One region of the Rhizobium sp. UGM030330-04 genome, then DNA from elsewhere that is predicted to be linked to it. Evidence: riboswitches for the same ligand, from Rfam matches in the RefSeq annotation. Region 1 holds a riboswitch; each other region holds the start of a gene.
The links. Region 1 has a riboswitch for cobalamin ahead of N434_RS18100 ((2Fe-2S) ferredoxin domain-containing protein). Riboswitches for the same ligand answer to the same signal wherever they lie in the genome.
Positions count from the first base shown of each region.

Region 2: it holds a riboswitch for cobalamin, as region 1 does, so the genes downstream of both, N434_RS09785 (CbtB domain-containing protein) here and N434_RS18100 ((2Fe-2S) ferredoxin domain-containing protein) in region 1, are expected to answer to the same signal.
Region 3: it holds a riboswitch for cobalamin, as region 1 does, so the genes downstream of both, bluB (5,6-dimethylbenzimidazole synthase) here and N434_RS18100 ((2Fe-2S) ferredoxin domain-containing protein) in region 1, are expected to answer to the same signal.
Region 4: it holds a riboswitch for cobalamin, as region 1 does, so the genes downstream of both, N434_RS05605 (DUF1636 family protein) here and N434_RS18100 ((2Fe-2S) ferredoxin domain-containing protein) in region 1, are expected to answer to the same signal.

Region 1 is NZ_QKML01000012.1:14,401-21,724, forward strand. Features, by position in the region: gene N434_RS18080 (MBL fold metallo-hydrolase) at 1-263, shown strand, start outside; gene N434_RS18085 (chloride channel protein) at 366-2,147, shown strand; gene N434_RS18090 (hypothetical protein) at 2,311-2,505, opposite strand; gene N434_RS18095 (LysR family transcriptional regulator) at 2,628-3,521, shown strand; cobalamin riboswitch at 3,694-3,887, shown strand; gene N434_RS18100 ((2Fe-2S) ferredoxin domain-containing protein) at 3,979-4,770, shown strand; gene N434_RS18105 (ABC transporter substrate-binding protein) at 4,787-6,283, shown strand; gene N434_RS18110 (ABC transporter permease) at 6,290-7,204, shown strand; gene N434_RS18115 (ABC transporter permease) at 7,204-7,324, shown strand, end outside.
Region 2 is NZ_QKML01000005.1:199,788-207,111, forward strand. Features, by position in the region: gene N434_RS09770 (LysE family translocator) at 1-390, shown strand, start outside; gene N434_RS09775 (c-type cytochrome) at 509-943, shown strand; gene N434_RS09780 (cytochrome c) at 1,032-1,952, shown strand; cobalamin riboswitch at 2,223-2,450, shown strand; gene N434_RS09785 (CbtB domain-containing protein) at 2,612-2,794, shown strand; gene N434_RS09790 (CbtA family protein) at 2,806-3,519, shown strand; gene N434_RS09795 (hypothetical protein) at 3,524-3,838, shown strand; gene N434_RS09800 (type 1 glutamine amidotransferase family protein) at 4,016-4,582, opposite strand; gene N434_RS09805 (GNAT family N-acetyltransferase) at 4,604-5,092, opposite strand; gene pip (prolyl aminopeptidase) at 5,288-6,235, opposite strand; gene N434_RS09815 (MerR family transcriptional regulator) at 6,317-6,730, opposite strand; gene N434_RS09820 (hypothetical protein) at 6,841-7,191, opposite strand; gene dmeR (Ni(II)/Co(II)-sensing transcriptional repressor DmeR) at 7,320-7,324, shown strand, end outside.
Region 3 is NZ_QKML01000004.1:280,801-288,124, forward strand. Features, by position in the region: gene N434_RS08425 (LTA synthase family protein) at 1-236, opposite strand, end outside; gene N434_RS08430 (NAD+ synthase) at 460-2,139, shown strand; gene N434_RS08435 (glyoxalase superfamily protein) at 2,420-2,797, opposite strand; gene N434_RS08440 (TolB family protein) at 2,989-3,819, shown strand; cobalamin riboswitch at 3,892-4,073, shown strand; gene bluB (5,6-dimethylbenzimidazole synthase) at 4,171-4,887, shown strand; gene N434_RS08450 (DUF2865 domain-containing protein) at 5,158-6,258, opposite strand; gene N434_RS08455 (NADP-dependent malic enzyme) at 6,395-7,324, opposite strand, start outside.
Region 4 is NZ_QKML01000003.1:84,392-91,715, forward strand. Features, by position in the region: gene cobD (threonine-phosphate decarboxylase CobD) at 1-594, opposite strand, end outside; gene cbiB (adenosylcobinamide-phosphate synthase CbiB) at 593-1,558, shown strand; gene N434_RS05595 (cobyric acid synthase) at 1,545-3,002, opposite strand; gene cobO (cob(I)yrinic acid a,c-diamide adenosyltransferase) at 3,004-3,621, opposite strand; cobalamin riboswitch at 3,756-3,975, shown strand; gene N434_RS25710 (hypothetical protein) at 3,997-4,155, opposite strand; gene N434_RS05605 (DUF1636 family protein) at 4,098-4,523, shown strand; gene cobW (cobalamin biosynthesis protein CobW) at 4,520-5,557, shown strand; gene cobN (cobaltochelatase subunit CobN) at 5,589-7,324, shown strand, end outside.

The DNA.
Region 1 (7,324 bases):
TCAGCGACTTTCCGGCTGAAAGCCTGCCCAAACTTGCCGGCCTTGATATCCTCGTCATCGACGCGCTGCAGCACCGTTACCACCCCAGCCATCTGTCGCTGGAACAGGCGCTCGGCTGGATCGAGAGATTTGCCCCCAAAAGGGCGATCTTGACCCATATGCACATTCCGCTCGATTATGAGACGGTGATGCGTGAAACGCCTGATAATGTTGAACCGGCTTATGACCAGATGCGTTTCGAGGTCGAGATCGAAGCACCCTGAGCACGTCCCCCCAAAGCGGTTTCCGGTCCTGGGACAAGGATGTACTCTGAAACAATGAAGAGGAAGGGCGTCGCGCCTTGACGCCGCCCGAAAAGGAACAGCATGTCGACCAAGCCTTTCCGTGCACCCAGTATGGCGAGCTTCTTCGACAATCTGCGCGCCAGCAGGCTGCGGGCCATGTTCCGGCGCGGCGAACTGGGGCTGGTGGTCCTCGCCGTCTTCATCGGCATTGCGGCGGGGCTTCTGGTGGCGCTGATCGGCGCCTTGAGCACGGCGCTGCATGTGCTGGTCTTCGGTGTCGAGCGGCTGAGCAGCAGTGACCTGTCCGGATGGACCGTGCTGGCCGGGCCGATCATCGGCGGCATCGTGCTCGGCCTGGTCATCTTCATTCTTTCAAAGACCCGCAAGAAGCCCATGGTCGACCCCATCGAGGCCAATGCACTTCACGGCGGCCGCCTGTCCTTGACGGACAGTATCATCGTCTGTGTGCAGAACATCGTCTCCAACGGTTTTGGCGCCTCCGTCGGGCTCGAGGCCGGTTATACGCAGATTGCCAGCGGCGTCGCCTCGAAGATCGGCATCAAGCTGAAGCTGCGGCGAGGGGACATGCGCATCCTTGTCGGCTGCGGCGCGGCGGGAGCGATTGCGGCCGCCTTCAATGCGCCTCTGACCGGAGCGTTCTACGCCATCGAACTCATCATCGGCACCTACACCGTCGTCACGCTTGCGCCGCTCATCGTCTCGGCGCTGGTCGCCACCACTGTCATCGGTGTTATTGGCGGTCACGGCATATCGATCGATATTATCGATGCCAGCCGCGTGACACCGGCGGATTATGTGCCGGCGATCTTTCTTGGCATCGTGTGCGCGGCGATCGGTATCGTGCTCATGCAGACGGTGTCCTTCATCGAGGAGACGGCGCGCAAGAGCGCCATTCCCGGCTGGCTGCGCCCTGCCATTGGCGGCGTGGCGGTGGGCGGTCTCGCGCTGATTTCGCCGCAGGTGCTGTCAAGCGGCCATGGGGCGCTGCATCTCAATATCGATGCGGAGCTGACGATATACGGGCTGGCCGGACTGTTTCTGCTGAAGGCGGCGGCCAGCGCCATCTCCATCGGTTCGAATTTCCGTGGTGGCCTGTTTTTCGCCTCGCTGTTCATGGGCTCGCTGCTTGGCAAGATTTTCGCGCTCTGCGCACCCTATATCGGCTATGGGTCGACATCGCCGATCGTTTATGCCGTGATCGGCATGAGCGCCTTTGCCGCTGCCATTATCGGCGGTCCACTGACGATGACATTTCTGGCGCTGGAGCTGACCGGCGACTTCCAGATCACCGCGCTGGTACTGGCAGCCGTCATCACCACCTCGCTCGTGGTGCGCACCACCTTCGGTTATTCTTTCGCGACCTGGCGTTTTCATCTCCGGGGCGAGAGCATTCGCAGCGCCCATGATATTGGCTGGATCCGCGATCTCACCGTCGGCAGGATGATGCGCGCCGATATCCGCAAGGCCAATGTCAGCATGGGGCTTGCGGCCTTCAAGGAGAAATTCCCGCTCGGTTCGACGCAACGGGTGATCATGACCCATGATGACGGACGTTATGCCGGCATCGTCCTCGTGCCGGAAATCTACGCCGATCCGATGGATCGCGACCCGAGCAAGATCAGCCTCGAAACCTACCTGCAATACAAGAACGACGTGCTGCTGCCGACCATGAATGCCCGTCAGGCGGCCGCCGCCTTCGACGCCACGGAAAGCGAAGCGCTGGTCGTCGTCAATGACAAGATCGAGAACCGCCCGGTCGGCCTGCTCACCGAAAGCCATACGCTCAGGCGCTACAGCGAAGAGCTCGAATTGAGGCGCCGGGAGGCTTCCGGTGAGTTATAAACAAGATTAGAAAAGCACCTTTATTAATTGATATTTATATGAAATTACAAGTCATCAATACGTTCTCCGGATCGAAGAGGCTGACATGGTGCAATCGATAGTCGGTCGCTTTCTGTCGGCAACGGCCGAAACATAAGTTTACGCGCAGCCCGGCGCCGCTTGTCTAATCGTACAAAACCATGTCGCCCAAGGCCGTGCTGTCCTCGTCTGGAAGCGGCGATCCGTAAGTGGCCGCAGCGGTCACCGTTGCATCGATTGCCGGTCTGTTATCGGGGAGCGTCCTTGCGGCAAAAACAGCAAGGACAAGCAGCGCCAGTCTGAAGGCGATGGCGCGGAGAAGGGCTTCGGAGGCGTCCATGGATCGTCGTTCCGGGTCAATAAAACTATGGCGACAATGATCGCCATCCGTGACTCCGCACAATGCGGAAGATACAAGGGAGCCCTTAGGATAATCCGAAGGGTCCCGACTGGAGGGGGCGAATGCGCTTCGACTTGACCGATCTCCGTCTGTTCCTTCACGTGGTCGAGGCGGAAAGTATTACGCAGGGAGCAGACCGCACGGGGATGGCCTTGCCCTCCGCCAGCGCGCGTATCCGCGGCATGGAGGAGATGAGCGGCGTATCGCTTCTCGACCGGGGTGCCCGTGGCGTCAGGGTGACGCCGGCGGGGGAGGCTCTGGCCCACCATGCCCGTATCGTTCTCGGGCAGATGGAACAGATGAGGGGCGATCTCCAGCTTTATGCGCGGGGCCTGCGGGGGCAGGTCCGGATATTCTCGGGGCGGGCGGCAATGGCGCATCTTCCCGGCGCTCTCCGGCAATATCTCGTGGATCACCCGACAATCGACATAGACCTCGAGGAACGCCAGAGCCCCGATGTGGTTGCGGCCGTCGCCGCCGGGCAAGCGGATATCGGCATTGCGGCGGACACGACCGACACGGGAACGCTGGAAACACGGCCTTTCGAGATCGACAGGCTGGTTGTGATCACACCTGCCAGCCATGCACTCGCGGCCCGGAATATGGTGACTTTCGCGGAGCTTCTCGACGAACCTTTTGTCGGTCTGCCTGCGGAAAGCGCGCTTCAGGGGCATCTGGCAATCCATGCGGCGCGTGAAGGCCGGCCGTTCAAACTGCGTATCCGTCTGGATAGTTTCGAGGATATCTGCGCCATGGTCAGCAGCGGCGTCGGGCTCGCCATCGTGCCGGAGGTTTATGCCCGTCGATATCAGGCCGATTTGTCCTTCAAGACCGTCGCGATCTCCGACGTCTGGGCACGCCGTCATCTTCTTATCTGCGCGCGAAGTTTCGCCGGGCTTCCCGTGCATGCCCGAGCCGTGGTCGATTATCTGACGATGGCGAAAGGTCGGGGCTGAGGCCATCCGACATCCGGTCACATCAGTCTCAACAGCCTGTTTCACAAGAGAGAGCCTTGACGACGTCACGTGCCACGTGTTTAACGTTATTTTATAACGTAACATTACCGCAAAGCTTTGTTGCGCAGAAATCAGACTACCCGTGCAGGCGGTTGACAGTGACCGGCGGCAGTGTAGGGTCGCTCCGTCATGGTTCTTCCGCCGCCCGGCGGAAGCTAAGAGGGAATCCGGTTAAATTCCGGAGCTGTCCCGCAACTGTAAGCGGTGAGCCTATCGCCCACGATGTCACTGGCAGCGATGCCGGGAAGACAGGTGAGACGGCCTCGACCCGCAAGCCAGGAGACCTGCCTGACATCATGTAATTCCGTGGTCGGGGGGTGCCATGGGAATGATGGCTGTTTCCGGTCTTTAGCCGGAGACCCTGTCATTTTCGACGCCGCCTCGTGAATGAGGCAATGTGACAGACAGTATCCAACCAACCCAATACGAGCCGTCCGCGCCCGACGCCGTGCTGCTGGTCGCGAAGTCCGCCTTTGCCGCCGCGCCTCATCAGGACATGCAGCGTCTGGCAATGCAGGCTGAAGGGCTTTGCGGCGCAAGGACCGTTCGCATCGCCTTCACGGAACAGGGAACACCGTCACTCCGCGAAGCGCTGCTTAATCTGATCGATGAGGATGTCGGCCATATCCTGATCATTCCACTGATTCTGCCGCTGGAGCCCAGTTTTCACAACTGGATGACGAAGACACTGAAACGATGGCGGGCAGGCGACGTCAGGCCGTGGCCGTCCCTTTCCATAACAGCAAGCCCCACAGCGAGCGGCCTGATGGCGCGTCTGCTTGAAGATCTTGCCGAAACGGCGCAGGCGCTTGACCTCTCTGGGCCTGTTCGCCCGGCTGGCGAGGGATCGCTGGTCCCGGCACAGAAGCGCCGCGTGCTCGTCTGCCAGGGTGGTCCGTGCAATTCGGCGGGTGCGGATGCGATCTGGGGCCATCTGCGCAACCAGCAGGAGCGACAGAAGCTTCGGATTACGGGTGAGGGCACCATGACCGCCAAGTCCACCTGTCTTGGCCCCTGCAACCTTGCGCCCGTCCTGCAGGTCTTTCCCGAGGGCACCTATTATGGCGGCGTCACGGAAGAGGCAGTCGACCGTATCGTTGCCGAACACCTGCTGGGTGGCCGCGTCGTTGACGATTTCGCCTACCACCCGACCGGCCGCAAACAGCGGCTTCGTAATCTGTCCGAATAGCATGAGAGGAAATAGAATGTCGGCAAAGAGCTTTTCACGTCTGGCCGCGGCCGGGCTTGCGGCCCTGATCACGGGTGTGGGCGCCAGCGCTCTCGCCACCGAGCCATTGCGCGTTGGCGCCACCTACATCACGAGCGGCCTCGACCCGGCAAAGGGATCGAACGGCTGGGCGCTCGTCAGCCACGGCGTGGGTGAAAACCTCTTCACCGTCGACCGGGAAGGGCGGCTTGTGCCCGGTCTTGCCGAAAAAGTGGAACGCACCGGCGATCTCAGCTGGACAGTGACGCTGAAACCGGGCCACGCCTTTTCCGATGGTTCGCCTGTAACGGCGGCTGCACTTGCCGCCGGTTTCGACCACACATTTGCGACCAACAAGGCGGCGCTGGCAACGGGTGGAAAGCTGGATTTCAAGGCGGCCGATGACCTGACGCTGATGATTACCACGGAAAAGCCGGTGGCTTTTCTTCAGGCGCTTTTCGCGGAATGGCCGCTGATCGCCTACAAGCCTGCAACCGACGGGAAGGCGCTGTTCACCGGGCCGTATCAGATTGCGGATTTCAAGGCGGATACATCACTGACGCTCACGCCGAACATCCATTTTGCCGATGCGGATGCCCGTTCTCCGGTTGACTTTCGCAGGTTCGGCGATGCGCAAAGCATGACGCTGGCGCTGGAAGCGGGTGAACTGGACCTTGCTTTCGGTCTGCCGTCAGAAGTCGTAAGCCGTCTGAAAACCAATCCGGATCTGACGATCAAGTCTTTCCCTGTCGGTTATCAATATCTCGCTTTCCTGAACACAACGAGGCCGGTTACCGCCGATATCAAGGTACGCCAGGCGCTCGATCTCGGCTTCGATCGCAGGGAACTCGCCGCTGCGATCAATGGCGGTGAACCCGCGACCGGCGCTTATGCCGCCTATTTCCCCTTTGCCGGGAAGGAGCAGCGACAGACTGATCTTGCGAAGGCCGAAGCGCTTCTCGACGAAGCCGGCTGGACGAAAAACGGGGCAGGGAAGCGTGAGAAGGACGGCACGCCGCTTCGCCTTCTCGCCATTACCTATCCGCAGCGCCGGGACCTCGTCACCATGCTGCCGGTGGTCAAGGCGCAGCTTGCCAGAATAGGCATCGAACTCGACACGAAGGTCGTTGAAAATATCCAGGACGTGGCTGCCGCCGGTGAATTCGACATCGCGCTCTGGGCGCAGCATACCGCACCGAACGGAGACCCGGCGTTCTTCCTCAATTCGATGCTGCGCAGCGGCGCCTCGCTCAATTATGCGAAATACGCCTCGCCCGAATTCGATGCCATTCTCGATCGTTTCGCGACGGCTGGCGAGGCCGGCGAACGCGCCACGATCGCGCTTGATGCGCAGGCAAAGCTGTTTACCGACGTTCCCGCATCCTTCCTGGTTTCACCGGTCTGGTATGTCGGCCTTTCGAAGCGGCTGCAGAACTACGAGCCGTGGGGTTCCGACTATTATGTCCTGCGCGGCGATATAGGCGAAGCGCGGTAAGGTCAGATGCAATTGCTCCGGTTCGGCATATATTCCGTGTTGGGAATGGTTGCGCTTTCATTCGCATCCTTCACGCTCATCGCATGGATGCCCGCCGATCCGGTGCAGATTGCCATTCGGGTGTGGAACCTGACGGCCACGAGTGAAACCGTTGCGGCGCTGCGGGAAGGGTGGGGCCTCGATCGCCCGCTCATCCTGCGCTATCTGCACTGGCTTTCGGATTTCGTCGCCGGTGACTGGGGCCGATCCTTCCGAACCGGCGAATCCGTCTTTGCGGAGTTTATCGAGCGTCTGCCTCTCTCGCTCATGCTCGGTATTTCCGGTCTTCTCCTCGCCATTGCCGTCGCCGTACCGCTCGGTTTCAGCGCTGCGGCGCGGCCGGGCGGTATTGCCGATCGTGCCAGCCGCGCATTTTCGGTCTTCGTGCAGGCTGTTCCCGGTTTCTGGCTGGGGCTTGTCCTGCTCTGGGTTCTCGGCGTCCAGCTGCGCTGGATTCGACCCTTCGGAACCGACATCACAGCAATCATATTGCCCGTCCTTCTCATCGCCTCCCATTCGGCTGCCGTCTTTGCACGTATCTACCGCCGTGACATGATCGAAACCACGCGACAGCCGTATTTTCGCACCGCTCTCGCCAAGGGACTTTCGCACCGGCAGGCGCTCTGGCGCCACGCGCATCGCGGTGCGTTTTATGCCCTGCTTTCGGCGGTGCGCTCGGAGGCGGGGTGGGTTATCGGCTCAACGGCCACCATGGAAATCCTCTTCAATCTTCCCGGCATCAGCCAGTTCCTTGTGCAAAGCATCGCGGTACGAGACCAGATGGTGCTGCAGGCCTATGTGATGGTCATCGCGCTGTGGCTGCTCTTCATGAACCTGGTCGTGCAGCTGTTTCAGCGCCTTCTGGATCCACGGCTCGTCTGATGCTCCGGTATTTCGCGCTCGCCATCCTGGCCCTTTTCCTGCTCCTCAGCGCCCTTTGGCAGCCCTATGATCCTGACGCCGTGGATATCCTGGCCCGCCATTCCGGTATGACGGCGCAGC
Region 2 (7,324 bases), on a different contig from region 1:
GCTGCCTATATGGTCTGGATCGGCATCGGCCTGATGCGCAGCGCCATCGTGGTGAATGGCGAGGAGGCGCAGGCGAGTGCCTCTGTGAGAAAGGCGTTCTGGCGGGCGGTGCTGACCTGCCTTTCCAACCCGAAGGCCTATCTGTTCATGATGGCCATCTATCCGCAATTCTTAAAACCGGCCTATGGCCCGATCTGGATGCAGGGGATGGTCATGGGCGCGATGGTGGCGGTGACGCAGTTTACCGTCTATGGCGCGCTGGCGCTGACGGCGGATAAAAGCCGGCAATGGCTGGTGTCCTCGCCCGGCGCCACGATCTTCATCGGCCGCGCCGCCGGTTTCATGCTGATTGCCGCGGCCCTGCTGACACTTTGGGAAGCCCTGTCCTAGACTTCTGTTTTCACGATAAAATTCACCGCAATGTGACTTCTTTTCGCCATCCGGAAAGGGCATCCTCCCGCCGTTCCATCAAGCGTCCGGCACCCGGCCGGAATCAAGGAGAGAGTGTATGAAACTGAAAACCATCGCGGCGGCCATGCTTTTCGGCTGTCTTTGCGCCGGAGCGGTCTATGCTGCCGGCGAAGTCGAAAAACGTGAAGGCATGATGAAGCAGATAGGTGGTTCCATGGGGGCGCTTGCCGCTATCTCCAAGGGTCAGAAGCCGTTCGATGCCGAAGCCGTCAAGGCTGCCGTGACGACCATCAGCACCAATGCCAAGGCTTTCCCCGAACAGTTCCCCGCCGGCACCGAGACCGGCAGCGCGGCTGCTCCCGCCATCTGGGAAAACTTCGAAGACTTCAAGGCCAAGGCGGCCAAGCTCGGTGCTGATGCCGATACGGTTCTTGCCAATCTCCCCACCGATCAGGCGGGCGTCACCACCGCCATGCAGACGCTCGGCGCCGATTGCGGCACCTGCCACCAGACCTATCGTCTGAAGAAGTAAGTCTCGAATTTCAAAACGCCGCTTCCCGGCGGCGTTTTTTCACTTTGAAAGACACCTGACCAGCTCGGGTGAGAATGGGGAGAGGGGTATGTCTTCCATCTGGACGAAGCTTGTGGGCGGGGCCGTGATCGCAGCCATTGCCGGCTATGGCATTTTCGCCTGGGTCACCGCGCCGGAACGTCAGGCGCCCAGCCATTGGGTCAGCCTCGGCGAACCGGATCTGGCCAATGGCGAAACGCTGTTCTGGGCGGGTGGTTGCGCAAGCTGTCACGCCGCACCGGATGCCACCGGCGATGCGCTGTTGACGCTCGCCGGTGGACAGGCGTTGAAAAGTCCCTTCGGCACCTTCCACGTTCCCAATATTTCCTCTGATCCGCAGCATGGTATCGGCGGCTGGACGCTGGCGGAATTCGGCGATGCCATGACGCGCGGGGTGGGAAAGAACGGCGAACATCTGTACCCGTCCTTCCCTTACGCCTCCTATGCGCGCATGACGCAGAAGGATGTCAACGACCTCTTCGGTTATCTGAAAACCCTGCCGGCCAGCCAGAATGATGCGCCGGATCACGACCTGCCGTTTCCCTTCAACCTGCGCATGGCGCTCGGCGGCTGGAAGTTCCTGTATTTCGACACCTCCGCCCCGCCGCGCGTCGAGCTTGCCAATGCCAATGCCGAATTGCTGCGCGGCCAATATCTGGTCGAAGGGCCGGGCCATTGCGGCGAATGCCACACCCCGCGCGATGCTCTCGGCGGTTTCCTGAAAGACAAATGGCTGGCCGGCGGTCCCAATCCCGAAGGTGAGGGCCGTATCCCCGATATCACGCCCGGTTCTGCGAGCATCGGCGCCTGGACGACGGCCGATATTGCCGGCTATCTGGAAACCGGCTTCACCCCGGAATTCGACAGCGTCGGCGGCTCCATGGTCAAGGTGCAGCAGAACATGGCGCATCTGACCGCCGAAGACCGCAATGCGATTGCCGCCTATCTGAAGGCGATCCCGTCTCGGTAGGGAGTTTGAAGCTCCCCTCCGTCATGCCGGCCTTGAGCCGGTATGCAGCCAGACCAAGTTCTTGGGATAAAAGAGCTTTTTCGCCGTGCGGACGCACGTCGGCTGGATTCCGGCTCAGGGCCGGAATGACGGGAGAGTGTTTTTTCGTTCCGGTTTCTCTTTCCAATCTAAAGCGCACAGCAACGGGCTAAACTCCAGGATGACGTTGACTGAGGTGCGTTGCCGGCAGTGCCAAAATCTCGCCGCCATTGACTCCCGCACCCACCCGGCAGATAACATCTGCGTGATGGTTCCTTCCGGGCGTTCCGGAAGGTGAAAAGGGAACACGATAGGGAGCAATCCTCATTCGTGGCTGCCCCCGCAACTGTGAGCGGAGAGCCTGAAACGAAATGCCACTGGCAAGCCATCTCGCCCCCATTCAAGGCGAGGGCGATGCCGGGAAGGTGTTTCAGGTTTTGACCCGCAAGCCAGGAGACCTGCCATCACGGAAATGTCCATGCCGGCGGGGTGTCCGGAAGAGCGGAATGTCAGGGTCGTCGGTTCGATACCCCTGTTTCAGTCTCGTATCCCCGTGGTGAAGTGTATCGTATGCGGCTGCGCGGTTTTTTGCCGTTCGGCCGCGTCTTATGGCGCGGGGTCGCGCCGGGAGAGGGGTCACCATGTCCATCCAGCAGAATACGGCCAATGCTGCCGTTTCAGCAAAAACGGGCAGCTTCGCGCAATCGCTGACGGCGATCGTGCTGGGCCTGTTCGTAGTCGGTTTTGTCGGCTTTTCGCATGTGGAAGCCGTTCACAATGCTGCGCATGACACGCGTCATGCCAATGCCTTCCCCTGCCATTGAGGGGAAACGGCATGTCATTTTTTCGCAATATCGTCTTTACCGCCGTTCTGGTCGGCATCGTCGGCGGTTTGGCCGTCTCGGCCATGCAGGCTTTCGGCACCACGCCGCTCATCCTTCAGGCGGAAACCTTTGAAAGCGCCGGCGGCGAAGCGGCCCACAGCCATGATGCGGTAGCACCCGGCGCTGCGGTTCCCGCCCATGAGTATAATGACGAGGCCTGGGCTCCGGCCGATGGCTTCGAGCGCACGGCCTATACCGTTGCCGCCAATGTGCTGACGGCCATCGGTTACGCGCTTGTTCTGACCGGTCTTATCTCGCTGCGCGGCACCGATGCCGGCTGGCGCGAAGGTCTTCTGTGGGGCGTTGCCGGTTTTGCCGCCGTCATGCTCGCACCGATGATCGGCCTGCCGCCGGAATTGCCGGGAAGCCCGGCCGCAGCACTTGAGGTACGGCAGATCTGGTGGCTCTCGACGGTTGCCGCAACCGCGGGCGGCATTGCGCTGATCGCGTTTCGCCGCGAACCCTGGGCCATCGTTCTGGCTCTCGTGCTGATCGTCGCACCGCATGTGGTGGGCGCACCGCTGCCGCCGGAAGGCGAACATGCGCTGGCGCCGCTGCCGCTTGAACGGCAGTTCATCGTTGCCGCCACCATCACCAGCTTCGTTTTCTGGGCGCTGCTTGGTACATTGAGCGCGTTTTTCCTGAAACGCTTCCAGTCGGCGTAAATGCATGCAGGACGCAGCGGAGTGGAGTGACGAACTCGATGCGCTGCGTTTTGCCGTTCCAGGTCACGGCGCTTTCTGCGCCGTGCACCGCCTTGCCTTCAAGGCCGCTCTGGGCCCAAGCCCTGATCGTGATGCGGCGCTTGCCTATTTTTACGACCACGAGGCTGCCTTTGCCGCTGCGGCACTCGCCAAGATAAGACGCTCAAACTTGCCCGCCGGCCGCAGCCTGCATTTGAACAGCCGCGATATCCGCCGCGCGATTGCCGGCGAGGGACCGGAGTTTGCGGCGCGTGTGTGCCGGGTGCTTGATCGAGAATAGCGCAGGATGATTTGCGAGAGGCGTCTTCTCCTTGACCGTCATGCCGGACTTGATCCGGCATCCAGCCGACGCGCGTCTGCGCGGCGGGAGAAGTCTTTTCAGCCCAAGGACTTGGGCTGGCTGGATACCGGCTCAGGGCCGGTATGACGGAGAGAGGGCGGAATAAGGCTCTGCGCCTTACCGATGCTCCGCCGCGAAAATTCCAAGTTCCGCCTCGGCTTCCGGACCAAAGAGGCCGAGGGTTTTCAGAATTTCCACCGCGAAGCTCACCGGTGCGCTGCCGGCGGCCGTGATGACGCCGCCATCGCTGACCGCCTTCGGCTGGTCGCGATAAAGACCGTCGCCACGATAGGTCGGATAGGCCTTGTGCGAGGCGAGCGAATTGCCGGTATGGGCGACATGGTTCAGGATACCCGTGCCGGCCAGCGCGCTTGCCGCCGCACAGATACCGGCAACCAGCCGGTCCTTTTCGCGAAAGCGCTGCACCAGCCCGCCAAGATCGGCCGCCGTGCCCTTTTCCCAGCTGAGGCCGCCGGGAATGACGAGCGCATCGATGTTATCAGGATCAAGCGCGTCATAGGAGGTTTCGGGCGTTACATTCAGCCCGCCCATCGACGTTACCGGCCGCCCGTCCGGGGTGGCATGAACGATCTCGACGCCGAGATAGCTGCGTGCCGCCGCCGCAAGCAGCGCCGGTTCCCAGTCCGCAAAATCCTGCGCCAGCGCAATGGCGATCCGTGTCATGGCCGTCTCCGTCGGTTTTGATCAGGCGATGGACTGCATGTAGCGCATGCCGGTAACCGGACGCGGCGCGAAATCCATGTTTTCGTAGAAACGATGTGCCGCCACATTGCCGGTCGTGGCGCTGACGGAAAGATAGTCGCAACCCAGCCGCTTGGCGATATCGCGGGCGCGGGAAACCAGATGCTGGCCCGTGCCGTGGCCGCGATGGCCGTCACGCACGAAGAGATGGTGCAGCTCAAGCCCGCGCCGGCCTTCCTGCGCCCTGTAGAGCGGCAGAAGCAGCGCGTAGCCGATCAGCGCGCCATCGGCTTCGGCAACAAGACCATGCACCCAGGGCAGGGGGCCGAACAGGTCGCGCTCAAGCTTGGCCGGCGTGATCGCCGCCGCATCGCCATGGTAGGAGGCAAGCAGCGTGATCATCTCGTTAAGCTCGGGCAAATCCGTCTTGCGGGCGCCGCGAATGATGACGACGGGCGGTCTTTCCAGTGTAAGGGAGCTATCTTCGGTCATTTTTTCGGTCCTTTGGTCTTATCTGTGCCGTCAGGACGTTTGAAAACAACAAAGCCGCCTGACGGCGGCTTGTTGACAATATGATCTGTCGAGCCGCCCTTAAAGGTAGGCCCAAAAGTACGAGCAGGAGATGGGTGCGCGTTCGTTGATCATGGCGAATGCAATGCGCCCGAATCCTTAATCTGTCAAGCGGCTTCAATTTGCAAATCGTGCGATTGCTGAAACAATCGCATCTTCCATCCCGGTATCACCGGTGGAATGCCCGGCTCCACCTATGGCAATCAACTCGCTTCCCGGCCATGCGGCGGCAAGGTCGTAAGCGGTGACGGGCGGTCCCTGCAGGTCGCGCATGCCCTGGATGAGCACGCCGGGAATGCCGGCAAGCAGGCCGGCATTGCGCAAAAGCACGCCGTCTTCCAGCCAGGCCGCATGGTGGAAATAATGGGCGCAGAGACGGGCACGGGTCAGGATATAATCGCCGTCGCGCCATTTTTCCGGAAAGGCCGAGCTGGCCTCCGCACTGATCGAGCCCGCCTCCCACAAATGCCACTCAAGCGCCGCCATCTGGCGGATGGCCGGGTCAGGATCGTTTAAAAGCTGCAGATACGCGCCGACGGGATCTTCCTTCGGCAGATGATCCGGGATAGCCGCGATGAAACGCTGCCATTGTTGCGGCAGAAACATCGCCAGCCCCTTGTAAAGCCAGTCGATCTCCTTTTGCCGCGTGGTGGTGACGCCGGCCAGCACCATCGCGCGCACCCGCTCCGGGTGGCGCTGGGCATAGGCCAGTGCGAGCGTGGCGCCCCAGGAGCTGCCGTAAACCAGCCAGTCATCCACCGAAAGCGCGCAGCGGATAGCCTCCATGTCGTCGATCAGGTGGTGTGTGGTGTTGTGCGCAAGGCTCTCGCTAGCATTCGGCGTGCTTTTGCCACAGCCGCGCTGGTCGAACTGGATGATGCGGTAATGGGCGGGATCGAAATAGCGTCTGGCCGTCGCCGAAAGCCCCGAACCGGGGCCGCCATGCAGCAGGATCGCCGGCCGCCCCGCCGGATTGCCGGTAATCGTCACATGCAGCCGGTGGCCTTCTGAAACCTCGAGAAAAACAGTCTCGAACGGGGTGATTTCGGGAAATATTTCGGCCATCCGGCATCCCTTCTTCAAGCAGGAGAGAGCGCATACAGGGCGCGGATGACAGTGGAATGTCAGCCCTGTTCCGGGTTGGCCCTAGTGTTCGCCGCCGCACATGCCATGGTCGGAAAGCGCGCGGATGACGTAACAATCCTCGATGGAATGGCCATCGCAATGGGCGACGATGCGTTCCAGCTCGTGTTCCAGTTTCCTGAGCTTGGCGATTTTTTCGCGCACATCGGCCAGATGTTCGGCGGCGATGCGATCCGCGCCCTCGCACGGCATCTGCCGGTGCTGGCTAAGCGCGATCAGCTCACGGATGGCCTCGATATTCAGCCCGAGATCGCGCGCGTGGCGGATGAAGGCCAGCCTTTCGAGGTCGGACTTTTCATAACGGCGCTGGTTGCCATCGGAACGATCGGCTTCGCGGATGAGGCCCATCTGCTCGTAATAACGGATCGTCGGCACCTTCACGCCGGTGCGTTTCGACAATTCACCGATGGACAGCATGGCTTTCTCCATATCCCGGACGCGGCAGAGGGGCGGAATGGTTCCGCCGCTCATCATCCGATGCTCTAGTCTCTAGAGATATGGTGTTTTCGCCCGCTGTTCAATGGGCCTCAGGCGGCGTCTTCCACACCCAGAGCCTCAGCCAGCGCCTTGAGAACCTCATTCTCGATGGTGGATGCGGCTTCGGGCCGAGCGGAGGCAGTCATTTGAAGGGCAGGCCTGATGGAGGTGGCACCGCTATCGAGGTTCCACAGTGCGGCGGCAAGACCGGCGGAAATGCTGGCGGCGGCCGGCGCAACGGCCGGTGCGACGCTCTCGGCGCTGGAAATGGCGCGGTGCGCCGCCCGGGTCAGCTCCAGCAGGGTCTCTGTGGTGGAGTGGATTTCCCTGCTTTTTGCCGGTTCGAGGCCACGGACCGAAGTGCCGTAATAGCTGCTGGTGGTTGCTGCAATAGTCGTCATGACTGAGTCCCCCTGAGTTCTGATGGGTAGTTTTAGGAACCGAAACATTCGCGAAGATTGCGTCTTGCGGGGCTTGAAGGCAAAATCGTCCTCATATAGTATACCCCCCTATACTATATGAGGTGCTCATGTC
Region 3 (7,324 bases), on a different contig from region 1:
GCGATGGTGGTCATGCCGGGGCGGGCGGCGGAGGTGAGGAAAGCACCGATGTCATGGAGCGAACCGCGGGCGATCCATTCCAGTGCCACGACGAGCACGATGGAGGCGACCGTCAGATTGGCAAGCGTATAGGCCGTGCCCGAAAGCTTCGAAAGGCTCCTTGTCCATGCAGGCGAAAAGACGAAACCAGCCTTTTCGGAAGCCGTTGTTTTTGGCGCCGAATGTCTCAAACCCATACTCCGGTATTGCAGGCGGCACGACCGATCCGGGGAGGTGAATCGGGGTGTCGCAAAAGTGTCATGTAACTGTCACATAAGCGCGATGAACGCGACATGAACTTTGCGCAACCTGACCGGTGCGGCGATAACCTTAGCGTGAACGCCCGCTGGCCATGCGTAACGGGCGTCGCCATGCAATTGTCGCGTTGCGGAGCGGCCACGGGCGCGGTATTGAAAAACCATGAGCGACAGACACGATATCCAGAACCATCTCCGGATTGCCGTCGGGCAGTTCAATCCCACCGTTGGCGACGTGGCGGGCAATCTCGTCAGGGCGCGTGAGGCAAGGGCCGATGCGGCAACGCAGGGTGCCGATCTTCTGCTTCTGACCGAGCTGTTCATTTCAGGCTATCCGCCTGAGGATCTGGTGCTGAAGCCGGCTTTCCTGAAGGCCTGCCTTAAGGCTGTGGAAGAACTGGCAGCGGACACCGCCGATGGCGGGCCGGGTGTCGTCATCGGTTTTCCACGCCAGGGCGAGACGGGCCGGCACAATTCGGTGGCGCTTCTGGATGGCGGCAAGATCATTGCGCTGCGCGACAAGATCGACCTGCCCAATTACGGCGAGTTCGACGAGAAGCGGGTTTTCGCCGAAGGTTCGATTTCCGGCCCCTATAATTTCCGCGGTGTGCGGATCGGCATTCCGATCTGCGAGGAAATCTGGAATGACATGGGCGTGTGCGAGACGCTGGCCGAAAGCGGAGCGGAAATCCTGCTGGTGCCGAACGGTTCGCCCTATTATCGCGGCAAGCTGGATGTGCGCCATCAGGTGGCGCTCAGGCAGGTGATCGAGAGCGGCCTGCCGCTGGTTTTCGCCAACCAGCTGGGCGGGCAGGACGAGTTGGTGTTTGACGGCGCAAGCTTCGCCTTCAATGCCGACAGGACGCTTGCCTTCCAGATGAGCCAGTTCGAGGCCACGCTTGCCGTTACCGACTGGAAGCGCACGGAAGAAGGCTGGCGCTGCGAAAGCGGACCTTTCTCGAAAATTCCCGAAGGCGAGGAGGCGGATTACCGTGCCTGCATGCTGGGCTTTCGCGACTACGTCAACAAGAACGGCTTCAAGAGCGTGGTTCTCGGCCTTTCCGGCGGCATCGATTCGGCGATTTGCGCCGCACTTGCCGTTGACGCGCTGGGCGAGGAGCGGGTGCGCTGCATCATGCTGCCCTATCGTTATACCTCGGAAGAATCGCTGAAAGACGCCGCCGATTGCGCGAAAGCGCTGGGCTGCCGGTACGATATCGTGCCGATCGTCGAGCCGGTGGAGGGTTTCCTTTCGGCGCTTTCCGATCTCTTCGAGGGTACGGAAGAGGGCATTACCGAGGAAAACCTGCAAAGCCGCACGCGCGGCACCATTTTGATGGCCGTCTCGAACAAGTTCGGCTCGATGGTGGTGACGACGGGCAACAAGTCGGAAATGTCGGTGGGTTACGCCACGCTTTATGGCGACATGAATGGTGGTTTCAACCCCATCAAGGACCTCTACAAGATGCAGGTCTATGCCATTTCCAGCTGGCGCAACGCCCATGTGCCGCCGGGCGCGCTCGGCCCTTCCGGCGAGGTCATCCCCGCCAATATCATTTCCAAGGCGCCATCGGCCGAATTGCGACCCAACCAGACCGACCAGGATTCGCTGCCGCCTTATCCGGTGCTGGACGATATTCTGGAATGCCTTGTCGAGAAGGAAATGTCGGTCGAGGAAATTCTGGCGCGAGGCCATGATGTGGCAACCGTGCACCGGGTGGAGCATCTGCTCTATCTCGCCGAATACAAGCGCCGGCAATCGGCTCCGGGTGTGAAGATCACCAAGAAGAACTTTGGGCGTGACCGGCGTTATCCGATCACCAACCGGTTCCGGGATCGGTGATTAAGGCGGTTTCCGGAAGGGGGCCTTTAACGCCGGTCCTGTGTCATCCAGAGTAATTGTCTGTAAGGCGGCGCGGCAAGTTTCTTCTCCCCGCTGGGGAGAAGGTGGCCCGAAGGGTCGGATGAGGGGGCAACGTTGCCGTACCTCACGATCCTTGCCCCCTCATCCCGCTGCCGCGACCTTCTCCCCATCGGGGAGAAGAAACAAGCGGCATGCGCTCGGTCCACGATGGGGGTTCATGAATGGCGCAGAGAAAACCCCGCGCCACTCTTCACTCACCTCAAATAACCTGCCCCACATCGATGCGGTTGCCGTCAGGATCTTCAAACACGAAGGCCCTGAGGCCATAATCCTTGTCCTGCAGGGCCTTGATGATGCGCAGCCCATGGCTTTTGCAAATCTCATGCAGCGTATCGACATCGCTGACCAGCATATGCGCCACGTTGAAGGGCGCTGCCTTGTGGGTGGGCTGCAATGTCAGGTGCAATTCGGCATTGCCCTGTTTGAGGATCATGAAGCCGACGGGGTTGCCGTTTTCGAAGGTTTTTGTGAAGCCCAGCACACCGACATAAAAGTCATGGGCCTTTTCGATATTCTTGACAGGAAGCATTGCGGCGATCCGCCCGAAGCGGATGCCGTGATCGGCGATGGTATTCATCGCGGAACCTCGGATCTGGGAGAAACGGGAAGGGTTACGGGCGGTGCCGGAACGCTGGCGTTTTTTCCGATTTGAATTTGCAGGACGGTGCCTGCGGCCATAGGATCATAATCACCATGGCGGCGAAAGCAAACGGAATGTCTGCGTCTGCCAAGGGTTCGTCCAGACTATCGACAGCCCCGGGAGGCAGCATGCGCAGTTCCATCGAAATCTTCAACATCCGCACCCGGCAGATGCGGGTGGTGTGGCAGACGCCGGAGCTGTTCGAAGCGCCGAACTGGTCGCCGGATGGCAAATATCTGCTGTTGAACAGCGAGGGGTTGCTCTATCGCCTGTCTCCATCCGGTGATGCTTCACCGGAGAAGGTCGATACCGGTTTTGCGACGCAATGCAACAACGACCACGGCATTTCGCCTGATGGTTCGCTTTATGCCATTTCCGACAAGGTGGAATTCGGCAAGAGCGCCATTTATCTTCTGCCATCGGCGGGCGGTGCGCCAAGGCTGATGACGAAAAACCTTCCTTCCTACTGGCATGGCTGGGCGCCGAACGGCAAGAGTTTCGCCTATTGCGGCATTCGCGATCAGGTCTTCGACATCTATTCCATGGATATCGACAGCGGTATCGAGACGCGCCTGACCCATGGCGAGGGCCGCAACGACGGGCCGGATTATTCGCCCGATGGTGCGTGGGTCTATTTCAATTCCAGCCGCACCGGACTGATGCAGATCTGGCGGGTGCGGGTGGATGGCTCCGCTGTGGAGCGCATTACCGACAGTTCCTATGGTGACTGGTTTCCGCACCCGTCTCCCAAAGGTGACAAGGTGGTGTTCGTCTCCTATGACGGCGACGTTTTCGACCATCCGCGTGATCTCGATGTGCGCGTGCGGCTGATGGATATGGATGGCGGTAATGTCGAAACGCTGTTTGCGCTTTTCGGCGGCCAGGGCACGATGAACTCGCCCAACTGGTCGCCGGACGGTGATGAGTTCGCTTATGTGCGTTATTTCCCAGTGGGGTAATGTGATTGCGGTTTCGTCAAGGTCACATTGCCGCACCGCCTTAGCGATACTTGCATTCGCAAGTCTTCTTGATCATAAGTTTCCTCGTCAGGTGCCCGCCCTTGTGGCGGGAGAATCGGGAATCCGGTGAAAGACCGGAACGTGCCCAGCGCTGTGAGGCGGATGCTCTTTTCACAAGCCACTGAAGTCATTCGGGAAGGCGAAGAGGGCGGATGAAGCCGAGTCAGAAGACCGGCCTGACAGGATAGACCGAACCGCGCGGACGGCGGCAGGTTGCTGAAGAGGCGCGTCGTGCATGCGAAAACCGGCATGGTTTCGGCATCCGCGCGCCCGCATTGTTGGGGTTAAACGATGCCGACCGACCCGTCCGCTGGTAATCCATTGCAAGCCAGCCCATTCGATCATGCGCTTTCGCCCGCCCAGCCGTTCTCCGGTGCGGAGCGGGAGGCGATCTACCGCGCCATCGAGACACGCCGCGATGTGCGCGACCAGTTCCTGCCTGATCCGCTGCCGGATGAGCTTGTCGAGCGTCTCCTGAAGGCGGCGCATTCGGCTCCCTCTGTCGGTTTCATGCAGCCGTGGAATTTCACGCTCGTCACCGATGGCGCCGTGCGCCAGGCCGCCTTTGTGGCCTTCAGCCGGGCCAATGAGGAGGCGGCGGCGATGTTTGCGGGCGAGCGGCAGGCGCTTTATCGCAGTCTCAAGCTCGAAGGCATCCGCAAGGCGCCGCTCAGCATCTGCGTCACCTGCGATCCCACACGCGGCGGTAAAGTGGTGCTGGGGCGCACCCACAATCCGCGCACGGATGTCTATTCCACCGTCTGCGCCATCCAGAACCTCTGGCTCGCCGCCCGCGCCGAAGGCGTCGGCGTCGGCTGGGTCAGTATTTTCCACGACAGCGATATTCGCGCCATTCTCGATATTCCCGAGCATATCGAAATTGTCGCCTGGCTGTGCCTTGGCCGGGTCAACGAACTTTATACCGAACCGGAACTGGCGGTGAAGGGCTGGCGCCAGCGTGTGCCGCTGGAGGAACTGGTGTTTCGCAACCGCTGGGGTGGGCGGTAAGAAATGTGATGCGCATAGCGTCGCCTCTCGTTTCACAACGCACGTTTGGGCATGATGGCGGAGGAGAGGAAACGCTGCTTTTTGACGCAGCAGCGGCCGCGCGTTTCTTCTCCCCGGCCGGGGAGAAGGTGGCCCGAAGGGTCGGATGAGGGGGCTAGCTCTCGGTATATCTCTACCCTCGCTCCCTCATTCCGCTGCAGCGGACTTCTCCCCCTCGGGGAGAAGAAACAAGGGGTGGGCGCTCGCCCCGTTGCGCGGGCGGAAGAGATTTCACTGCTGTGGCTGAATGCCTTTCAGAGCCGGGTTCTTCAGGTCGATCCGGCCCGTCTGGTCAGGCAGGAATTTCGGGCCGATGACGCGCACCCTGGTGTCGTTCGGATCATAGTCGCGTTCAGGAACGGGTTGCTCCGGCGGCTTTGCGGCCTGCTGTTCAGCGGGTTTCCGGGGCTTGTCACCTTGCGGTGATGGAATTCTGGTGATGCCGGAATAGGGCTTTTCGGATTCCGGCCGGGCGGCCTCTTCCTGCTTCTGCATGTCCTCGTGATAGGCGGCCATATTGCAGGCGCAGCCCGGCGCCTTTGCCGAGGCGTTCCTGTAGGCAAAGGCGGTTGGCAGGTCCTTGTAGGGTTTGCCGGTTTCGGCGGAGACCATGTCGGCGGTTTCCTGATCCGTCATGGAGTGAAAATAAAGCTCGGTCTGTGTGCCCGGGCACATTTTCTGGCACTGCTCCGCCTGGGCGCGGAAATCGAGCGGCGAAGCGTTGGAGGCGATCGGGAAAAACGAGCCGTCGCAGGTGCGCACGCAGAGTGTGCGAAGCCCGCCCTCGGCGGCGGCGTTGGGGTAGGGCGATAGCCCCGCCTGTCCCGGCTCACCACCGTTCTGCCGGAAGGCATCGGGATAACGCGTCACATCGGGCGCAGGCGACACTTGCGGGTTGATATCCTCTGCGGGGCTGCAGCCATTGGCATCGAGGGCCGCGAGAATGCGCTGGCGCCTGATGTCGCCGTCGTCACTGCGCGCGGCCGCCATGGCATCGTCGCGGTCGCGGATGATGGCGTCGCGTTCGGCTTCGGCATCCGCCAGCGCATCGCCGATCTCGGTGCAGAGGCCGGCATTGGGGTTGCCGTAGACAACGACGCTGCCGGATGAGCAGCCATAGCCGCGCAGGTCGTTCCTGATCTTGCGGATGACGATGTTCTGGCGGGCGAGCGCATTGGCGTAACGCCGAACCTCGGCCGTATTGCCGATGACACGTGGCGGTTCGCGCAATTGCGCATAAAGCGTATCGCAGACCTGATCCGCGAAAGCGGCGGCCGGGGCGAGGAAAACAAGGGGAAGCAGGAGGCCGATGATGCGGCTGCGCCGGGTCAATTGTGCGATCCGTTCGATGTCCCCGGCCGGTGGCAGGGGTGTTATACTTCACGAAATCCGTATTTCAGGAAGATAACATAAGCTGTTGCCGCAAGGCGGCAACAGCCTGTTCAAAATTGCGTTAATGCGGCCTCTATCACACCGAAGGATGCGAGGCCTGCACTACGGCAAACGCTGCCATGTTGACGACGCCGCGCGAGGTGACGCTGGGCGACAGGATGTGGGCGGGCAGGGCCGTGCCGAGCAGGATTGGGCCGACATGCAGGCCCTCCGTCAGCGTGCGGGTGACGCCGAGCGTGATGTTGGCGGCATCGAGGTTCGGGAAGACCAGCAGGTTCGCCTCGCCGGTCAGCACGCTGTTGGGCATGGCGCGCTTGCGCAGCGCTTCGGACAGTGCGGAGCCGCCCTGCATTTCGCCGTCCACTTCCAGTTCCGGTGCGGCTTCCTGCACGATCTTCAGGGCGCGGCGCATCTTGCGGGCGCTTTCGGAATCGCGCGAGCCGAAATTGGAGTGGCTGGCGAGCGCGATCTTCGGCGTGATGCCGAAGCGGCGGATTTCCTTGGCCGCGAGAATGGCCATTTCCGCCACTTCCTCGGAGGTCGGGTCATAGTTCACGAAAGTATCGGTGAGGAACAGCGCACCCTGCTGGGTGATGAGCAGGCTGAGGCCGGCGAAGGAGCGCACGCCTGCCTGCTTGCCGATGATCTGGTTCACGTCGCGCAGGTGGCGGTCGTAACGGCCTTCGAGACCGCAGATCAGCGCATCCGCTTCGCCGCGCTTCACCGACAGCGCGCCGATGACGGTCGTGTTGGTGCGCACGATGGTGCGTGCTGCTTCCGGGTTGATGCCGACGCGGCCGACAAGGGCGAAATAGTCATCAACGTAATCACGGTAGCGCGGATCGTCTTCCGGGTTGACCACGGCGAAATCCGTATGCGGACGGATGCGCAGGCCGAAGCGCTTCAGGCGCGTTTCGATGATCTGCGGGCGGCCGATGAGGATCGGGATGCCGGTGCCTTCTTCCAGGAGCACCTGGGCGGCGCGCAGCACGCGTTCGTCTTCGCC
Region 4 (7,324 bases), on a different contig from region 1:
GTTCTGATCGGTGGCGTTTGCGAGGGTTTCGGCGTGACCTGTTTCGATAAAAGCTTCATCCACGACGAGCAGGCCGTCCTTGCGGCACATGAATCCGGCCAGCGAGAGCAGGCTTTCGCGATCAGCCACACGACCATCCGGATTGTTGGGATTGACCACCACGGCATAATCGTAAGCCGACAGGTCGTGAATATTCTCCACCTCCGTCATTGTCAGCCCGGCCATGCGGGCGGTGCGCGCATGTTCGGCATAGGCGGGCGAAAGCACGGCGCCGTTCTTGGCACCCCGGACAAGCGCAATCTGCGCCAGCAGCGGCATCAGCATCTGGGTGCCGGGAGACAGCGCCACATGCCGGGCGGAAGGCGCGCCGAAATGCGCTGCCGCCAGCTGTTTCAGTTCTTCGGCGGCACCAGGTTCCGGCAGGCGGGCGAAGGCGCTGGCGGGAACGGGCGAATGCGGATAGGAGTGTGGGTTGATCCCGGTCGAAAGGTCGATCCATGGTTCAGGTGCGTCAGGAAACATCAGACGCGCCTTGCCGAGATTGCCGCCGTGACGGATCGCAGCCTGCGCCTTTTCTGATACTGTCTCGCCCATGTTCTTTGCTCTCGCTTTCCTGTCGCTCGTGATCGAACGCCTGACCGGTTATCCGGACTGGTTGTTCAACCGTATCGGCCATCCCGTCACCTGGATCGGTTCGCTTATCGCGCTGCTGGACAAAAAATGGAACCGGGAGAGTGCATCATTTTCGCAGCGCAAGGCGGCGGGTGTGTGGGCACTCGTTGTTATTCTCGGGCTGACGGCGATCCTCGCATGGTTTGCGCAATCAGCTTTGCTACTCCTGCCTTTCGGCCTTCTGGCTGTGGCAATCCTCGGTGCGTCTCTCCCGGCACAGAAAAGCCTGGAGCAGCATGTGGAGGCTGTCGCTGCGGCCTTGGAGCGCGATGGGGTGGACGGTGGCCGCAGGGCGGTATCGATGATCGTCGGCCGCGATCCGCAAAAGCTGGATGAGGCGGCGATCTGCCGGGCGGCGATTGAAAGTCTTGCCGAAAATTTTTCCGATGGCATTGTCGCGCCTGCCCTTTGGCTCGGCCTGCTGGGCCTGCCGGGCGGCGCGGCCTACAAGGCGATCAATACGGCCGACAGCATGATCGGCCATCGGTCACCACGCCATGAGGCTTTCGGCTGGGCCTCGGCGCGGCTGGACGATCTGGTCAATCTGCCGGCCTCGAGGCTCAGCGGCGGTCTTTTTGTGATTGCGGCCTTCTTCGTGAAAGGCGCATCGCCCAAAGGGGCCATTGCCGCGATCCGTCGCGATGCGCGCCACCACCGTTCTCCCAATGCCGGCTGGCCGGAGGCGGCGCTTGCCGGCGCGCTCGGTTTTGCGCTTGCCGGGCCGCGTTCCTATGGCGGGCAGATGATCGAGGCGCGTTTCATGGGTGAAGGCGGAAGGGCGACGCTCGTTGCTGGTGATATTCGCACGGCACTTCAGCTGGCACGGATCGCCGACGGGTTGCTGATCGGCCTGTTTGGTCTTCTGGCAATCCTCATCGCGCTATAGCAAGCAGCCTGTCGAGATCGAGATGCTGCTCCATGTGTGCGGCAAGACGATCAAGGACGGCCTCCACCTGCGCATCATAATTCAGTTCCGAACGCTGGCCGCCAAGCCGCTTCAGCCAGGCGCTGCGCTGGTGATCATCCGCGAAAAGACCGTGAATATAGGTGCCGAAGACGCGGCCGTCCGGCGATAACGCTCCATCGGCATGTCCGTTGACTATCGAAAACGGCTGGCTGTTTCCAGCGCTTCTGGTTTCACCGACATGCATTTCATAGCCGGATAAATCAACGCCATCGAAAGTCGCTCCGCTCACGGAGACCAGTCGCTTGTCTCCGGTCAGAACCGTGTCGACATCCAGCAGACCAAGCCCGGCAACCGTCGCCGGCGGTCCTTCGATGCCCTCGGGATCGGCAACGGTTTTTCCAAGCATCTGGTATCCGCCGCAAAGCCCGAGAACATAACCGCCGCGCCGGGCATGGGCCTTTATATCGATATCGAGACCCGCATCTTTGAGCACGGCGAGATCGGCGATGGTGGATTTCGAGCCGCAAAGCAGCACCAGCCGGCAATCGGCTGGAATTGTCTCGCCCGGCCGTATGCGGATCAGCTCCACATCCGGTTCCATGTCGAGGGGATCGAGATCATCGAAATTGGAAATATGCGGCAGGATTGGCACGGCGACGCGGATTTTTGCACCGGCTTTTTGCTGTGCCGGGCCGGATAGTCCGAGCGCATCCTCTGCGGGCAGTTTCGCGGCGTCGGAAAAATGCGGCAGAAGCCCTATGGAAGCCCAGCCGGTCTTTTCCGCAATCATCCGCATGCCATCGGAAAACAGTGCGGGATCGCCGCGAAAACGGTTGACGATGAAGCCCGCGATCATTGTCGCATCATCGTTTTCGAGCACGGTTTTGGTGCCGACAAGGCTGGCGATGACGCCGCCCCGGTCGATATCGCCGATCAGGATGACGGGGGCATCGGCTGCGCGGGCGAAACCCATATTGGCGATGTCATTGGCGCGCAGGTTGATTTCAGACGCGCTGCCCGCCCCTTCCACCAGCACCAGATCGGCCTGTTGTTTCAGGTGTTCAAAGCTCTCCAGCACGCGCGGCATCAGCCCGGCCTTCATATGCTGATAATCGGCCGCTCTGGCATTGCCGACGATCTTGCCCTGCACCACCACCTGTGCGCCGGTTTCGCTCTGGGGTTTCAGGAGTACCGGGTTCATGTGAACCGAGAGCGGTACACCCGCCGCCCGTGCCTGCAACGCCTGCGCACGGCCGATCTCGCCGCCATCGGCGGTCACCGCCGCGTTGTTAGACATGTTCTGTGGCTTGAACGGCATGACGGACAGGCCGCGCCGGGTGAAGGCCCGGGCAAGGCCAGCCACCATCAGCGATTTGCCGACATCCGAGCCGGTTCCCTGAAACATCAGCACCCGCGCGGTCATGTCAGAATTCTATCCCGGCCTGCGCCTTCACACCCGCCTTGAAGTGATGTTTCACCAGCGTCATCTCCGTCACCATATCGGCGGCGTCGATCAGTGGTTGCTTGGCATTGCGACCGGTGACGATGACATGCAGATCGGGCCTGCGACTGGACAGGGTTTCAACGACGTCTTCCAGCGGCAGGTAGTCGTAACGTAGCGCGATGTTCAGTTCGTCGAGGATCAGGAGGCCGATGGTTTCGTCGGCCATCAGGGCCTTGGCTTCTTCCCAGGCCTTCGTGGCTGCGGCAACATCGCGCTTCAGATCCTGCGTGTCCCACGTGAAACCCTCGCCCATGGTGCGCCAGACAACCTTGTCGCCGAACAGCGTCAGGGCCTGCTGTTCGCCCGTCGACCATGCGCCCTTGATGAACTGCACGACGCCGACCCGCCGCCCGGTGCCGAGCATGCGTAGCGCAAGGCCGAAAGCAGCCGTGGACTTGCCCTTGCCGGGGCCGGTATTGACCATCAGCAGGCCTTTTTCGATGGTTTTTGCCGCGACTTCGGCATCCTGTACCGTCTTGCGGTTGACCATTTTCTGCCGGTGGCGTTCGGCTTCGCTGTCGCTGATGTCGCGTGTCATCGCATGTTCCTTCTTATCCAGCTGCGCGGGAACCGGTGTGCCCGCCATTCGGAGCGGCGACTATACCCAATTTGCCGCACCCGGCAATGTGCCGGCCGCAGGCCCCCGGCATTGACCCTTACGTCCGTTCGGCCTAAGGGTAACGAACTGACGGTCTTTTCCCGGCAACGGGAAAAGCTAAGAGGGAACACGGTTCCACCCGGAAAATGGGTTACTCCGTGGCTGCCCCCGCAACTGTAAGCGGTAAGCCCGCACCGTAAAGCCACTGGACCTTTGAAGATGGGTTCGGGAAGGCGGTGTCCGGGTGTTGATCGAGCCGCAAGCCAGGAGACCTGCCGTTTCAGGAAAAAACGTCTGCCGGGCGGGGTGCTCCGGTCAGTCGGTCAGATCGAACAGCCGGTTTGCGCCTGTCCGCGTGCCGTTTTCGATATCCGCACCCCCGAATATTTTTTTAATGGCGCGGGAAGCGGGACGGTTTGGATATTTCAGCGACATCTGCAGGCGCAGGCGGAAACACACAGGATGAAACAGCATCCGGCGTGACTGTCTTCGTTTGCCGAAGCTGTCGCGATGACGCCGATCCGAATGCCGAACCGCGTCCCGGTTCGCGTCTTGCCGATGCCACCATCGCGAAGGCGGAGGAATTCGGAATTGCCGTCCGTTCCGTCAATTGCCTCGCCAATTGCAAGCGTGGCCTCAGCGCCGTTCTGCGCAGCGCCGATGGCTGGTCCTATGTGTTCGGCGGCCTGACACCCGGTGACGCTGAAGACCTGCTGACTGGCGCAAGGCTGCTGGCCGCCGCCCCCGATGGCCTGATGCCCTGGCGCGGCCGCCCCGAACCGTTAAAGCGCGGCATGGTGGCGCGCATTCCCCCATTCGATTTTACCGAGGAGAGATTATGAGCACCCTTCTGGACCGCGTTCCCTGCACCATCGTCACCGGCTTTCTGGGGGCCGGAAAAACCACGCTGCTGCGCGGCCTGCTCGAAAAGCTGGATGGCAAGCGGCTCGCCATCATCGTCAATGAATTCGGCGATATCGGCATCGATGGCGAAATTCTCAAGGGCTGCGGTATTGAAAGCTGCCCGGAAGAAAACATCGTCGAACTGGCCAATGGCTGCATCTGCTGCACGGTGGCGGATGATTTCCAGCCCGCTATCGAACAAATCCTTAGCCGCCAGCCGAAGGTGGAGCATATCCTCATCGAAACGTCGGGTCTCGCCCTGCCGAAGCCGCTGGTGCAGGCCTTCCAGTGGCCGGCGATCAAGAGCCGCGTGACGGTGGATGCCGTGGTGGCCGTGGTGGATGGCGCAGCCCTTGCCGAGGGACAGGTTGCCCACGATATGGAAGCACTTGCCGCCCAGCGGGCCAATGACGAGGCGCTCGATCACGATGATCCGGTAGAGGAAGTTTTCGAGGATCAGGTCGCCTGCGCCGATCTTATCGTGCTGACCAAGGCCGATCTTCTTGACGATGCCGGTCTCGAGAAGGCGAAGGCTCATGTGCTCGAACACCTGCCAAGGGCGGCGAAGATCGTTGTCGCGTCGAATGGCGCCATCGATCCTGCCGTGCTGATCGGCCTTGGCCTTGCGGTGGAAGAGGATATCGAAAACCGCCGTACCCATCACGATGGCGCGTTCGACCATGAACACGACGATTTCGACAGCTTCGTCATCGACCTGCCGGCCGTGAGCGACCCGGAGGCGCTGGCAGCCCGCATCGCCGAGACGGCGGCTGCGGAAAATGTCCTGCGCATCAAGGGTTTCATCGAAGTTTCCGCAAAGCCGATGCGCCTGCAGGTGCAGGCTGTCGGCAGCCGCGTCAATCATTATTATGACCGCCCATGGGCGGCGGGTGAGGAACGCCGCAGCCGGCTCGTTATCATTGGTGAAAAGGGCATCAACCGCGAAAAGATCGAGCAGATGCTGGCCGCCTGACCGCTACGGACTTTTACTGGGAATGCCTTAGATGCATATTCTCGCCACCACATCCTCGTCCCTGGACGATCTGATCGAGCCGGTTGATCTCAACCAGCCCCGTTCGGATGTGGTGATGCTGTCTTTTTCGGCAAGCGATCTTGCCGGGCTGGAAAGGGCGTGGCGGCAGGCTGGCGATGTTCTCCCGTCGCTCTCCGCCGCCAACCTCTCCGAGCTTCGGCATCCCATGTCGGTCGATCTCTGGATCGAAAAGACGGCGGAGCGCGCCCGCGTTATCCTTATCCGGATTCTCGGTGGAGCGGATCGATGGCGCTATGGTGTCGATCAGCTTGCCATGATGGCCCGACGGCGCGGCATCAAGCTTCTGCTATTGCCGGGCGAATGCAGCGACAGGGACGAAAAGCTCGAAGCGGCCTCGACCGTGGACAGGCAGATACTGGCCTCTGCCCTTTCCTTTTTCCGTGAAGGGGGAAAGGCGAATATGGGCAGCCTTGCAACTGGTCTTGCGGCTCTGGCAAAGGATGGCGCGTGGCCGGATATCGAGGCCGAGCCTCTGCCGAAGGCCGGATTTTACCGGCCCGGGCAGGGTGTTGTCAGTCAAGCGGAAGCCCTTGCCGATTTTCCAGCCGATGCAGTCATACTGCCCATTCTCTTTTATCGCTCCATGCTGCTGGCGGCTGATGCAGCACCCGTGGATGCGCTCTTCCACGCACTTTCCGGGCACGGTTTTGCGCCACTGCCGATTTTCGTCAGCGGCCTGAAGGACGGGGAAGCGATCCGTTTTCTCGAAAGTGTGTTGCCTGACCTGCAGCCTGCGGCCATCATTGCTGCGACCGCTTTCGCCAGCCAGACGGATGAGGACGGACGGACGCTGTTTGACCGTCTCGGTGTCCCTGTTTTTCAGGTGGTGATGGCGACCACCCGGCGTGATGGCTGGGCGGAAAATGCGCGTGGCCTCAACCCCTCCGATCTTGCCATGCATGTGGTTCTGCCGGAACTGGATGGCCGGATTCTCGCCGGGGCGATTTCGTTCAAGCAGGTGCGGGCGGATGGCGGTGGCAGCCTGCTGAATGTGCCGGAGGCGGATCGTATCGAACAGGTGGCGAAGCGCATCGCGGCCTTTCTGCGATTGAAACAGGCGCCGCCGCAGGATCGCCGTATCGTCATTCTGATGCCGGATTATCCGGGTGCGGCACCGGGGCGCACGGGTTATGCCGTCGGTCTGGATGTGCCGCAAAGCGTGCTTGAAATGCTGCGCGATCTTGCTGATGCAGGATATGCGGTGTCGGATATTCCAGACACGGCGCGAGCGTTGCTCGACTGCGTTGAACAGCAGGAAGCGACGGTCGATCTTTCTGACTATCGCGATTTCCTGACCGCATTGCCGGCCGCTGCCGCAACTGCCCTGAATGCAACATGGGGAACTGCGGAAAGTGACGATGTGCTTGTTGATGGCGCATTCCGCTTTCGCGTTGCCCGCTTTGGCAATGTTTTCGTGGCGCTTGCGCCGGACCGGGGTCGCAATGAGGATCGGCGGGTGGATTACCACGATCCTGCCCTGCCGCCGCGTCACGCGCTTGTCGCTTTCGGCACATGGATGCAGCGGGTAGCGGCTGCACACGCCATCGTGCATGTCGGCGCGCATGGCACGCTGGAATGGCTGCCGGGCAAGACGGTGGCGCTTTCGCGCGATTGTTTTCCCGAAATCGTCACCGGTCCGCTGCCGGTGGTCTATCCCTTTATCGTCTCCAATCCCGGCGAGGCGGC